Regions from separate parts of the Janthinobacterium sp. OK676 genome, predicted to be linked through region 1. Evidence: predicted binding sites of a transcription regulator. Region 1 holds the regulator's gene; each other region holds the start of a gene.
What was found. Region 1 encodes sigma-54, which starts transcription at its own class of promoters, with help from an activator protein. Its sites were predicted from a motif close to TGGCANGNAANCTGCTTT; they were not measured.
Positions count from the first base shown of each region.

Region 1 (4,162 bases):
GGCCCCCACCTGCGCTTCGGGCAGGTAGACATCGGCCAGGCCCGTGTACAGGGCGTCGGCCGCGTTGATCGTCAAGCCCGTCAAGCCCAGGTACAGACCCAGCTGTCCAGCCAGGCGGGACAGGAAATAGCTGCCGCCCACGTCCGGAAACAGGCCGATATTGACTTCCGGCATGGCCATGCGCGTGCGGCCCGTGACGATGCGCAGGCAGTTGCCGGGGCTAGCTTGCGCCACGCCCATGCCCCCGCCCATCACCACGCCATCCATCACGGCAATATACGGTTTCGGATAGAAATGAATCAAATGATTCAAAGCGTATTCTTCCGTAAAGAAATCTTCCAGCAAGGCACTGCCGCCTTGCGGCGTGGCCAGGCCCGCATCGTAAAAGAAACGGATGTCGCCGCCGGCGCACAGGCCCTTCTCGCTGCTGGAGCGGATCACGACGGCGTCCACCTGGGGATCATCGCGCCAGACCAGCAGGGCCGCGCTCAGGGCGCGCACCATGTCCAGCGACAGGGAATTCAAGGCTTTCGGACGGTCGAGCACGATGTGGCCCGTGCGGTTGCGGATGGCAGTCTGGACGAAGTCGCTCATGGCAGGCAGGAAAGAAGTGAAAGTGCAAACATTCTAGCGCCTGCGCGGGGAACATTGCGTTCCGCTGGGCGCAAAAAAGGGCGCAATGTGCGCCCTTAGTTGATCACAACCGGTTGAAAGTCGCAGGCCGCTTAGGCGGGGGCGAATTCTTCTTCCGAGCTGTCTGGCAGATGCTTGATCGCCTCTTTACCGTGCCCTTGCACTTTGGTTTTGTATTTCATCACTTGCCTATCGAGCTTGTCGATCAGGGCATCGATTGCGGCGTACAAGTCTTGCGCCAGGCTTTCCACATAGACGGTCTTGCCACTCAGACGCAGGTTGACTTCGGCCTTTTGACGTTTTTCTTTCTCTTTGAGGTTATCCACGGTCAGAATCACGGCGATATCGATGACTTGATCGAAATGACGTTTCACGCGCTCCAGCTTCGTTTGTACGTATTCACGGATGGCTGGTGTCACTTCGAGATGATGTCCGCTGATGGTGAGATTCATACACACTCCTAAAGATGATCGGGTTCGTGCGGTCCATCGTATCCGGCCCGCAGAGGAACCGAAAAAAACTTACAAACACTTACGCAGGCTCACTGGCGGAATTTTTAATGCTTCCCGGTATTTGGCAACAGTACGTCGCGCAATCACCATGCCTTGTTCCCCCAGCATGTCCGCAATCTTACTGTCGGATAAAGGATTTTTAGGGTCTTCTGCTCCTGTCAGTTGCACGATCAATGCCCGTATCGCCGTCGATGACGCTTCGCCCCCCGCTTCGGTGGCGACGTGGCTACCAAAGAAATATTTCAACTCGAACATGCCGTGCGGGGTCAGCATGTACTTTTGAGTTGTTACCCGCGAGATAGTACTCTCGTGTAAACCCAGTGTATCAGCTATTTCACGGAGCACAAGGGGGCGCATGGCAACGGCCCCATGCGAGAAAAAGTTCTTTTGTCTTTCTACTATCGCCTGTGCCACGCGCAGGATGGTGTCGAAGCGCTGGCGCATATTCTTGATCAGCCACTTGGCTTCCTGCAACTGTGCGCCCATGGCACCTTCGCCCTTGCCCTGCTTGAGCAGGTTGGCGTACATGGCGTTCACGCGCAGGCGCGGCATGACGTCGTTGTTCAGGGTCACTTGCCAGCCATTGCGCGCGCGCTTGACGACGACGTCGGGCACCACGTAATCGGACACGTCAGAGGCGAACACGGCACCCGGATGCGGGTTGCATTGGCGAATCACCGTCTGCGCTTCGCGCAAGTCTTCATCGTCGCAATCGAGGGCTTTTTTCAGCTTGTTGAAATCACGCTGGGCAAACCAGGCCAGGTGCTTTTCCACGATGACGAGGGCCATGCGCCGCGTCACCATGGCAACCTGCGGCAAGCGCTTGATCTGCAGGGCCAGACATTCGGACGCATTGCGCGCGCCCACGCCGGGCGGATCGAAACTTTGCAGCAGCGCCAGGGCCGTGCGCATCTCGTCCGCGTCGATTTCCAGCTCTTCCGGCAGGCGCGCCAGGATGTCGTCGAGCGACTCTTCCAGGTAGCCATTGTCGTCGAGCGCGTCGATGATCAGCTCGACCAGCGCGCGGTCGCGCAATTCGAGCACCGTCACGCGCATCTGCTCCATCAGGTGTTCGCGCAGGGTGCAGTGATGGGCTTCCAGTTGCGGACGGGAATCTTCGTCGTCGGGCGCCTTGCCCCGGCTCGCCTCGCTCCAGTCGCTGTCGCCGCCATCCACGGCGGCCGGGCCCTCGCCCGCCTCGCCGTCAAAGGTTTCCGCTTCAGCCGGCGCCGCGGGCGCCTCCTGGCCTGGCGGCTGGGGCGGCGCTTCGGCCGGCGCGGCCGTCGAACTCAAGGCGCCATCGGACAGCAGGCGCAGCGAACGGTCGAGCGGATCGTCGAGCCGTTCGAGCAGGGGATTGTCCGTCAGCAGTTGCTCTAGTTCCTGGTGCAATTCCAGGGTAGACAATTGCAACAGGCGTATCGATTGCTGCAACTGCGGCGTCAGTGCCAGGTGCTGCGAGGTGCGCAGCTGCAATGATTGTTTCATTGGCTCACATACGGAAGTGTTCGCCCAGATAGACCCGGCGTACCGACTCGTTCGCGATGATGTCGTCGGGGCGTCCCGACGCCAGCACCGAGCCCTGGTTGATGATGTAGGCACGGTCGCAAATACCCAGCGTCTCGCGCACATTATGATCGGTGATGAGCACGCCGATATTGCGCTCCTTCAAGAAGCGCACGATGCGCTGGATCTCGATCACGGCGATCGGATCGACACCGGCGAACGGCTCGTCAAGCAGCACGAAACGGGGATCGGTGGCCAGCGCGCGGGCGATTTCCACGCGGCGGCGCTCGCCGCCCGACAGGGACAAGGCCTGGTTCTCGCGCAACTTTTCAATCTGCAAGTCGGCCAGCAATTTATCCAGACGTTCCTCGATCTCGGCCTTCTTCAGGGGGCGGCCTTCGACGGTCTGGATTTCCAGCACGGCGCGGATATTGTCTTCCACCGTCAGCTTGCGGAACACGGACGCTTCCTGCGGCAGATAGGACAGGCCCATCTGCGCGCGGCGATGGATCGGCAGGCTGGAAATGTCCACGCCGCTGATGTCGATGCTGCCGCCGTCCGACGGCACCAGGCCGACGATCATGTAGAACGAGGTAGTCTTGCCGGCGCCGTTCGGGCCCAGCAACCCCACCACTTCACCGCATTCGACTTGCAGCGAAACATCATGCACGACTTGCCGCTTGCCATAGGTTTTTTGCAGACCGCGAACGATCAGGGTGCTGCCGCAACGAGTATTGTCCATTATTTCGTTCCTGGCGCAGGCGTGGCCGGCGCTTTCTCCGCCGCCGGCGCCTTGGTCTTCGGCTGGATCACCATGCGCACGCTGCCGCCATCGGGCGTGCTGGTGCCGCTGTTGGTATTTTCCATCTGGAATACTTCCTTGCGGCTGTCATACGAGATGAACGCGCCGTTGGCCACGTCGGTCACTTTCGTGCCTTCCAGGCGCGTTACCTTGGCCTTGGAAAACAGTTTCACCACTTCCGTCTTGTTGTCGTATTCCACGCGCTCCGCTTCGCCTTCGATCCACAGGTCGCCCGCGCCATCGCGCTTCTGGCGGAAGGTGGCCAGCTTGCCGGGATCGGCCCAGAAGGTGATGAACTGGTAGCCTTGCGGGTCTTCCGTGATCAGGGCCCGGCCCGCCTTCATGGTCAGGGTGCCCTTGACCAGCACGACGTCGCCCGTCAGGGTGCGGATCTGCTTGACGTCATCGACGTGGCCGCTACGCGCCGTGATGACGGCTTCCTTCTCGGAATCGGCCTTCTCGGCATGCGCCGCGCCCATGATGCCCAGAGAAAATACGGTCAACAGCAAGATGTTCTTCATAGTATGGTTTCCTTGTTTCATTCTGTCATTTTGCCGCCGCGGCCGGGCGCGGTTTCGGCGGGAGGACCATGCGCAGCGCATTCTGCACTTCCACCTCGCCGGTGGCGTTATTGGCTTTCATGCCGATGCCATTGAGGCGCGAGGTGCCCGTCAGGATATCGACAGGCACGTCCGTTTCCATTCTTTCC
Region 1 covers NZ_FNHA01000015.1:78,777-82,938, reverse strand. Annotated here, with positions in the region: gene BLU39_RS25125 (enoyl-CoA hydratase/isomerase family protein) at 1-594, opposite strand, end outside; gene raiA (ribosome hibernation-promoting factor, HPF/YfiA family) at 726-1,085, opposite strand; gene BLU39_RS25115 (RNA polymerase factor sigma-54) at 1,155-2,633, opposite strand; gene lptB (LPS export ABC transporter ATP-binding protein) at 2,638-3,393, opposite strand; gene lptA (lipopolysaccharide transport periplasmic protein LptA) at 3,393-3,974, opposite strand; gene lptC (LPS export ABC transporter periplasmic protein LptC) at 4,000-4,162, opposite strand, start outside.

Region 2 (4,162 bases), on a different contig from region 1:
GGCGATGCGCTTGCTCGAGGCCAGCGGCTTGCCCGCTTCCAGGCCGAAACCGTTGATGATGTTCAGCACGCCCGGCGGCAGCAAGTCGCCGATCAGCTCGATCAACACCATGATGGAAGCCGGTGTCTGCTCGGCCGGTTTCAAGACGACGCAATTGCCGGCGGCCAAGGCTGGCGCCAGTTTCCACACGGCCATCAGAATCGGGAAGTTCCACGGAATGATCTGGCCCACGACACCGAGCGGCTCATGGTAGTGGTAGGCATAGGTTTCCGCGTCGATTTGCGCGACGGAACCTTCCTGCGCGCGGATGCAGCCGGCAAAGTAGCGGAAATGGTCGATGGCCAGCGGAATGTCGGCATTCATCGTTTCGCGGATGGGCTTGCCGTTGTCGATGGTTTCCGCCGTGGCGATCAGGCTCAGGTTCTGTTCGATGCGGTCGGCGATGCGGTTCAGGATATTGGCGCGCTCGGCAGGCGAAGTCTTGCCCCAGGCATCCTTGGCGGCATGAGCGGCGTCCAAGGCCAGCTCGACGTCTTCCACCGTGGAGCGGGCGATTTCGCAAAACGGCAAGCCCGTGATCGGCGTGATGTTAGGAAAGTATTCACCTTTTACTGGGGCAACGAATTTGCCGCCAATGTAATTGTCATAGCGTTGTTTGAAAGGATTGGCTACGCCCAGTTTGCTGATGTCTGCGAGATTCATGTCGTCCTCTATCGGGTTAATTAGAATGGAATTACTGTAATTAAAATCAAACGTCCTGGTACAGATGGGGTGAGTACACGGAGTCTTCCGCAAATGCCGTGCCAGCTCGCCATCCCACTACAAACTTAGCCGCTTTTCCCCTCGTTACAAGGGCGTGGCGTCAATACCGGTGTGCTTTTCAGCGCATGTCCGGGCTTGAGCCGCTGCACAATGGAACAGGTGTACCAGACTGGAACACCTGTTCCTGTGCCACTAGCGAATCACCACGCCCCATGGCAACTCACCCACTGCAATATCGGCTACCTTGCGCGCGCTGGCCGTGTCGATGACGGACACGCTGTTCGAGCGACCATTGGCCACGTACAGCTTGGCGCCGTCTGGCGTGATGGCCATGTTCCATGGGCGCTTTCCGACGGGAATGGTGGCCGTCACCTTGTTGCTGGCCGTATCGATCACCATTACCGTGCCGTCCGTGCCATTCGAGACATACACTTGCTTGCCGCCGGGATGGACCACGATGCCATTGGCATTTTTTCCAGCGGGAATGGTGGCAATCGCCTTGCGCGCGGCCATGTCGATCACGTAGACGGCATTGACCAGTTCGCACGCCACGTAGGCGCGGCCCGAGTCCGGGCTGAAGCCGATGCCGCGCGGACGCAGTCCCACGGCGATGGACGCCACCTGGCGGCGTTGCGCCACGTCGATGACGTCGACTTGTTCAGCCTCTTCCGCGCTGACCAGCAGCCAGCGCCCGTCGGGGCTGAAGACGGCGTGTTCCGGGTTGCGCCCCTGCACCTTGATATCGGCGAGCAAGCTGCCCGTCTGGCCATCGAGCAAGGCCACGCTATTGTTTTCCTCGACGGCCACGGCCACGTAATGACCGTCTTGCGAGGCGCTGACGCCTTCGGGCGACTTGCCCAGGGCTACCGTGCGCAGGGGCGTGCCGCCAGCGTTATCGATCAGCAACAAGGCGCTGCTGGCCGCATCCGTGACAAACAATTGCCGCCCGGTGGGGTCGGCGGCGATGCCGCGCGGACGCTTGCCGGCTGCAATCTGGCGCACGACCTGGTCGGTCGCCGTGTCGATCACGCTCAAGGTGCCCGATTTTTCATTGGGAACATAGGCAAATGGAGCAGCCTGGAGGGCGCTGCTGGCGAGCGCAGGCAGCAGCCAGCACACCTGGCGCAAGCGCGAGAAGAAGTTGGGCATAATCACCTTTCGATGGCAAAACACAGGAAAAGCGCGCGGCATCGGCGCATCTGAACATTGCTGTATGCAAACGCCGTGCCACTGACACGCGTATAATTTCAGCCCACCAATGGAGACATGGCAGGCATATTGCTTGATACAACGATGCAGACCTGCGCCGCGCACGCGACCAAAGCAGGCTTTTATTCACATTGGAGAATCCGCATGCAGCACCGTTTCCGCCTGAACACCATCGCCAGCCTGTTTGTCGCCGGCAGCGCCACCCTCGCCCCCCACGCTTTCGCCGCCGAGGCAGCTGCCCCGGCCAACGGGCAACTCATGGATACGGTGGTCGTCAGCGGCAGCCGCATCGCCCATCCCAGCCAGGAAGTGCCGGCCTCGATCGACGTCGTCGACAGCGCCCGCATCCAGGATGGCCAGATCCGCGTCAACGCGTCAGAAGCGCTGGCCGCCGTGCCGGGTCTGGTGGTGCAAAACCGCCAGAACTACGCGCAAGACTTGCAAATCTCGTCGCGCGGCTTCGGCGCCCGTTCGGCCTTTGGTGTGCGCGGCGTCAAGCTGATCAGCGACGGCATTCCCGCCAGCATGCCGGACGGCCAGGGTCAGGCCGCCACCTTCAACCTCGATACGGCCGAGCGCATCGAAGTGCTGCGCGGACCGTTCTCCGCCATCTATGGCAACCACTCGGGCGGCGTGATCCAGCTGTTTTCCAAGGATGGGCAAAATCCCCCATCCGTCGAGCTGAACGTGACGGGCGGCAGCTTTGGCACCAGCAAGGTCGACCTCTCGGCCCAAGGCCAGGCAGGCGGTATCGGCTACGTGCTCGACGGCTCGCGCTTCCGCACCGACGGTTTCCGCGACCACAGCGCCGCCACGCGCGAACAGGCGTTCGGCAAGATCACCGTCAAGCCGACGAATGACAGCAAGCTGACCATCGTCGCCAACAGCCTGCACCAGGGCAATACGCAAGATCCGCTGGGCGCCTCCTGGGCCACGTTTGCCCGCGATCCGCGCGCGGGAGAAATCGACACGACGGATACGCAAAACCCGAAGCGCACCCTGGCCGAGCGCTACAACACCCGCAAGAGCATCGACCACCAGCAAATCGGCGCCACCTATGAACAGTCGTTCGGCGACGACCGCCTGCACGTGACGGCCTACGGCGGCAACCGCGACGTGATCCAATACCAGGCATTTACCAAGGGTTTCCAGGCGCCGGCCAGCCATTCGGGCGGCGTGGTCGACTTCCAGCGCGAGTTCTACGGCATCGACACCAACTGGCTGCACGTGAACCAGCTGGCCGGCGGCAAGCTGAGCACCACCATCGGCATCGATTACGGCCGCTCCAGCGATGACCGCACCGGCTATGAAAATTACATCGGCAATACCTTTGGCGTGAAAGGCAAGCTGCGCCGCGACGAGCAGGATGTCGTCTCCAGCCTCGATCCGTATATCCAGACGGAATGGCAAAGCGGAGCGTGGCTGCTCAGCGCAGGTGTGCGCTACAGCAAGATGAAAGTGTTGGTCAACGACCGCTATCTCGGCAATGGGAACGACAGCGGCAGCCTGGAGTTCAGCCACACGACACCGGTGCTGGGCTTGCTGTACAAACTGACGCCGGACGTCAATGTGTACGCCAGCGCCGCCCGCGGTTTCGAAGCGCCCACCCTGAATGAACTGTTTTACTCGGGCACGGGCGGCGGCTTCAATTACCAGCTGAAACCGGCCACCAGCACCAACCTGGAAGCGGGCATCAAGGCGAGGATCAACCACAACACGCACGTCAATGCGGCCGTGTTCCAGATCAAGACCAACGACGAGCTGGTGGTCGACAGTTCCAGCGGCGGGCGTACCAGCTACCGCAATGCGGGTAAGACCTTGCGCCAGGGTATGGAAGTGTCGCTCGAATCCAGCCTGCCATATGGTTTCACGACAAAAGTGGCGCTGACCAGCCTGCACGCCGTGTATGACCAGGCGTTCGGCGCCGTGCGCGAAGGCAGCCGTTTGCCGGGCGTGCCTAGCGCCAACCTGTTCGCGGAACTGGCCTGGAAAGACACGCTCGACCGCTTTGGCGCGGCGCTGGAAAGCGTGGCCAGCAAGCAGGTCTACGCGGAAGACAGCAACAGCGAAAAGCCGGCGCCCGGCTATACGGTGTTCAATGCGCGCTTCAACGCCAAGCAAAACGTGGGGAACTGGCGCTTCAAGGAATTTGCCCGCCTGAACAATCTTTTCGACAAAACCTACGTGGGTT
Region 2 covers NZ_FNHA01000024.1:2,192-6,353, reverse strand. Annotated here, with positions in the region: gene adh (aldehyde dehydrogenase) at 1-702, opposite strand, end outside; gene BLU39_RS27825 (beta-propeller fold lactonase family protein) at 955-1,911, opposite strand; gene BLU39_RS27820 (TonB-dependent receptor family protein) at 2,116-4,162, shown strand, end outside.
Region 2: a site for sigma-54 is predicted at 1,975-1,992, ahead of BLU39_RS27825 (beta-propeller fold lactonase family protein). Genes of this name have one in related genera too.

Region 3 (4,162 bases), on a different contig from region 1:
ATTCCAGGCGCTCGGCGATGTCGAACATCTTGGTGGAGCCGGCTTCCTGCGACAGCGAACGGGCCACTTCCTTGATGACCACGTTGCGCGGGTCGGAAATCGTGTAGACGGGATGGCCAAAGCCGATCACCACTTCCTTGTTGGCGACGCGCTCGCGGATGTCCGCTTCCGCTTCGTCAGGGTTGTCGTAGCGTTTCTGGATCTCCAGCGCCACTTCATTCGCGCCGCCGTGTTTCGGACCGCGCAGCGCGCCGATGGCGCCCGTGATGGCCGAATGGATGTCCGAGCCCGTGCCGGCGATGACGCGGCTGGTGAAGGTCGAGGCGTTGAATTCGTGTTCCGCATACAGGATCAGCGAGGTGTGCATGGCTTTTTCCCACGACGCCGACGGTTTTTCGCCGTGCAGCAGGTGCAGGAAGTGGCCGCCGATCGAGTCGTCGTCCGTTTCCACTTCGATGCGCTTGCCGTTATGGCTGTAGTGGTACCAGTACAGCAGCATGGAGCCGAACGACGCCATCAGGCGGTCGGCGATGTCGCGCGCGCCCGGCGCGTTATGGTCGTCTTTTTCCGGCAGGGTGCAGCCCAGCACGGACACGCCCGTGCGCATCACGTCCATCGGGTGGGCGGCGGCCGGCAGCGCTTCCAGCGCCAGCTTTACGGCCGACGGCAAGCCGCGCAAGGATTTCAGCTTGGCCTTGTAGCCTTTCAGTTCCGCGGAAGTCGGCAGCTTGCCGTGCACCAGCAGGTAGGCGATTTCCTCGAACTCGCAGCTGTCTGCCACGTCCAGGATATCGTAGCCGCGGTAGTGCAAATCGTTGCCGGTCTTGCCGACCGAGCACAACGCCGTGTTGCCGGCGGTGACGCCGGACAGGGCGACGGATTTTTTAGGCTTGAAAGTGGCGGCTTGCGGTGCGTTCATTGATTTCTCCAAAAATTGACTAGTCTCGGTTGCGTCACTGCGGGGCCCGCATACGGCCCCTGCTTCTTTACTTATTTCTTTTGCGCGGCGAACAGCGCATCGAGTTTTTGCTCGAAATCGTGGTAATTGATCGATTCATACAGCTCCATGCGCGTTTGCATGGTGTCGACGACGTTCTTTTGCGTGCCGTCGCGGCGCAGCGCCTGGTAGACGTTTTCGGCCGCCTTGTTCATGGCGCGGAAGGCCGACAAGGGGTACAGGGCCAGGCCCACGTGGGCGCTGCGCAGTTCGTCCAGCGTGAACAGCGGCGTGGAACCGAATTCCGTGATGTTGGCCAGGATCGGCACGTTGACGGCCTTGGCGAAGGTGGCGTACATGTCCAGGTCCGTGATCGCTTCCGGGAATATCATGTCGGCACCCGCCTCGACGCAGGCGACGGCGCGTTCCAGTGCCGCTTCCAGGCCATCGACGGCCAGCGCGTCGGTGCGCGCCATGATGACGAAGTTCGGGTCCGTGCGCGCATCGACGGCCGCCTTGATGCGGTCGACCATTTCTTCCTTGCTCACGATTTCCTTGCCCGGACGGTGGCCGCAGCGCTTGGCGCCAACCTGGTCTTCGATGTGCAGAGCGGCCGCGCCGAACTTGATCATCGATTTCACCGTGCGCGCCACGTTGAAGGCGGACGAACCGAAACCCGTGTCGGCGTCGACCAGCAGCGGCAGGTCGCACACGTCGGTGATGCGGCGGATATCGGTCAGCACGTCGTCCAGGCTGGAAATGCCCAGGTCGGGCAAGCCCAGCGAGCCGGCCGCGACGCCGCCGCCGGACAGGTAGATGGCTTTATAGCCGGCGCGCTTGGCCAGCAAGGCGTGGTTGGCGTTGATGGCGCCGACGACTTGCAACGGGGATTCTTCCTGGACGGCCTTGCGGAATGCGGCACCTGCGGAGTATTGAGTCATGTGTTCACCTTATGGGTTTCGGATGGTCCCGAATGTTTCACGGAGTGGCTATGAGCACCAGTATTGCAAATGCCGTGCCAGGCCGGCGCGGCGTCGCAAAAAAGACGTGACGGCAGAGTGAAAACAGGGGGAAGGCGCGCGCCGGCGCTGCTCCACGGCTGTACCGCCTGGTAACAGCGATGTCACGTTTGGCTTGAACAACGTTTCAATATTGTTTCATAATTTCACATTGAAACAAAATATTGAAACATGCAACAGGACTCGGTGAAATCAATGGAAGCAGGAGCGGAAAGAAAAACAGCCGGCGGGTGCCGGCTGCAAGATGAGTGCGGAAAGGTGAGGGATCAGGCCAGCCGCACCAGCGGATTGGCGATGATGTTGTCGATCTGGCGCACGGCTTCCTCGCAGGCGGCGGCAATGGCGCCCTCCTCGTCGTCGCGCACGAATTGCATGGTCGAGCCTTCGAATACTTCCAGTCCTTCCGCCGTGGCGCGCTCGATGTCGCAACTGGCCGACCATTTGCCGTCGGTGGTGGGCACGGCCAGGGGAACGATTTCCCAGCCTTTATAGTGAATTTTGGAACTGCTATTCATGGGGTGCCTCCTTGGCGACTGACTCAATAATGGAAATCGTAGCATGAAGCGCGACCGGCAGCGACGTGTTTCACGCGCCGGCCGTAGCCAGGCTCACTTTCGGGCTAAACGATTTACGCTGGCTCAAGGACGCAGCAGGTTATCCACTTCCGTGCGGGCTACTTCCAGGCCGGCCGCGCATGCCGTCTCGGGAGCCGCATAACCGCCCAGGGTGCGGCTGCGCGTGATCGCCTGCGCCTCGGGCTCCCCTTCGCGCTGCAGGCGGTAGGTAAAATCCCATAGATCGTCGTTATCCTTTTGCGGGGTCACGGAAATCGTAAAACCGCGGTACTGTTCGCTGCGTGCAGTGATATCGTTCATGAATTCCTCCTTGTAGCAATGAGGTTAGCACGCGGCAAGGCCCAGGGTGCGCACGGCAGCAGTGCGCGTGCCTCGGCCGCTTATGCGTTTTTCGCATGCTGAACATGGAATTGCAGCATTTTTTAGCGAACTCTGGCGATATAATAGCCTTCCCTGCCCGTCTCTTGCCGCCGTGATGACTCCTCAAATCCAAGCTTTCTTCGACCCCGCCACTGCCACCGTCACCTATGTCGTGTATGAGGCCGATGGGCGCGACTGCGCCATCATCGATTCCGTGCTCGACTACGACCCGAAGGCGGGCCGCACCTCGACCACCTCGGCCGACAAGGTGATCGCCTTCGTGCGCGAACATGGCTTGCAGTGCCGCTGGCTGCTGGAAACCCACGCACATGCCGACCACCTGTCCGCCGCGCCCTACCTGCAGCAGCAGCTGGGCGGCGACGTGGCCATCGGCGCCGCCATCCAGACGGTGCAGCAGGCCTTCGCGGCCGTCTACCACCAGGACGGTGCGCGCGCCGACGGCTCGCAGTTCGACCAGCTGTTCGCCCCGGACCAGGTTTTTCATATTGGCAAGCTGGAAGTGCGCGTCCTGCACGTGCCCGGCCACACGCCGGCCGACCTGGCTTACCAGATCGGCGACGCCGTCTTCGTGGGCGACACCCTGTTCATGCCGGACGTGGGCTCGGCCCGCTGCGACTTTCCCGGCGGCTCCGCTTCCCTGCTGTACCGCTCCGTGCAGCGTTTGCTGTCGCTGCCGCCGCAGACGCGCCTGTTCATGTGCCACGACTACCCGCCCAACGGCCGCGCGCCGCGCTGGGAAGTGACGGTGGCCGAACAGCGCGCCAGCAATATCCACTTGCGCGACGGTATTACGGAAGAGCAATTCGTGGCCATGCGCACGGGCCGCGACGCCACCCTCGACATGCCGACCCTGATCCTGCCCGCCATCCAGGTCAACATCAATGCGGGCAAGCTGCCCGAGCCGGAAGACAACGGCGTGCGCTACCTGAAGATACCGCTCAATGCGATCTAGCCTGGTGATGTAGTTCCCTCACATGGCGTCAGACGCAATAACACAATGCACATGCTGCGTCTTCCGCCATGCCAAATCCCTCAGTACCATGTGGCGACCCTATCCGAGGATCCGCCACGCCATGCAACCACCGTCAACATCCGCACCACCCGAGCAGCAGACCATCACGCTACCCATGCGCGGCGCGCTTGCCAGCCTGTCTCTGGCCATGCTGCTGCCCGCGCTGGGCACCAGCATCGCCAACGTGGGCTTGCCCGACATGGCCAGGGCCCTGCACGCGCCGTTCCAGGATGTGCAA
Region 3 covers NZ_FNHA01000007.1:235,024-239,185, reverse strand. Annotated here, with positions in the region: gene prpC (bifunctional 2-methylcitrate synthase/citrate synthase) at 1-919, opposite strand, end outside; gene prpB (methylisocitrate lyase) at 991-1,878, opposite strand; gene BLU39_RS15900 (hypothetical protein) at 2,223-2,471, opposite strand; gene BLU39_RS15895 (hypothetical protein) at 2,595-2,831, opposite strand; gene BLU39_RS15890 (MBL fold metallo-hydrolase) at 3,007-3,864, shown strand; gene BLU39_RS15885 (MFS transporter) at 3,986-4,162, shown strand, end outside.
Region 3: a site for sigma-54 is predicted at 1,941-1,958, ahead of prpB (methylisocitrate lyase). Genes of this name have one in related genera too.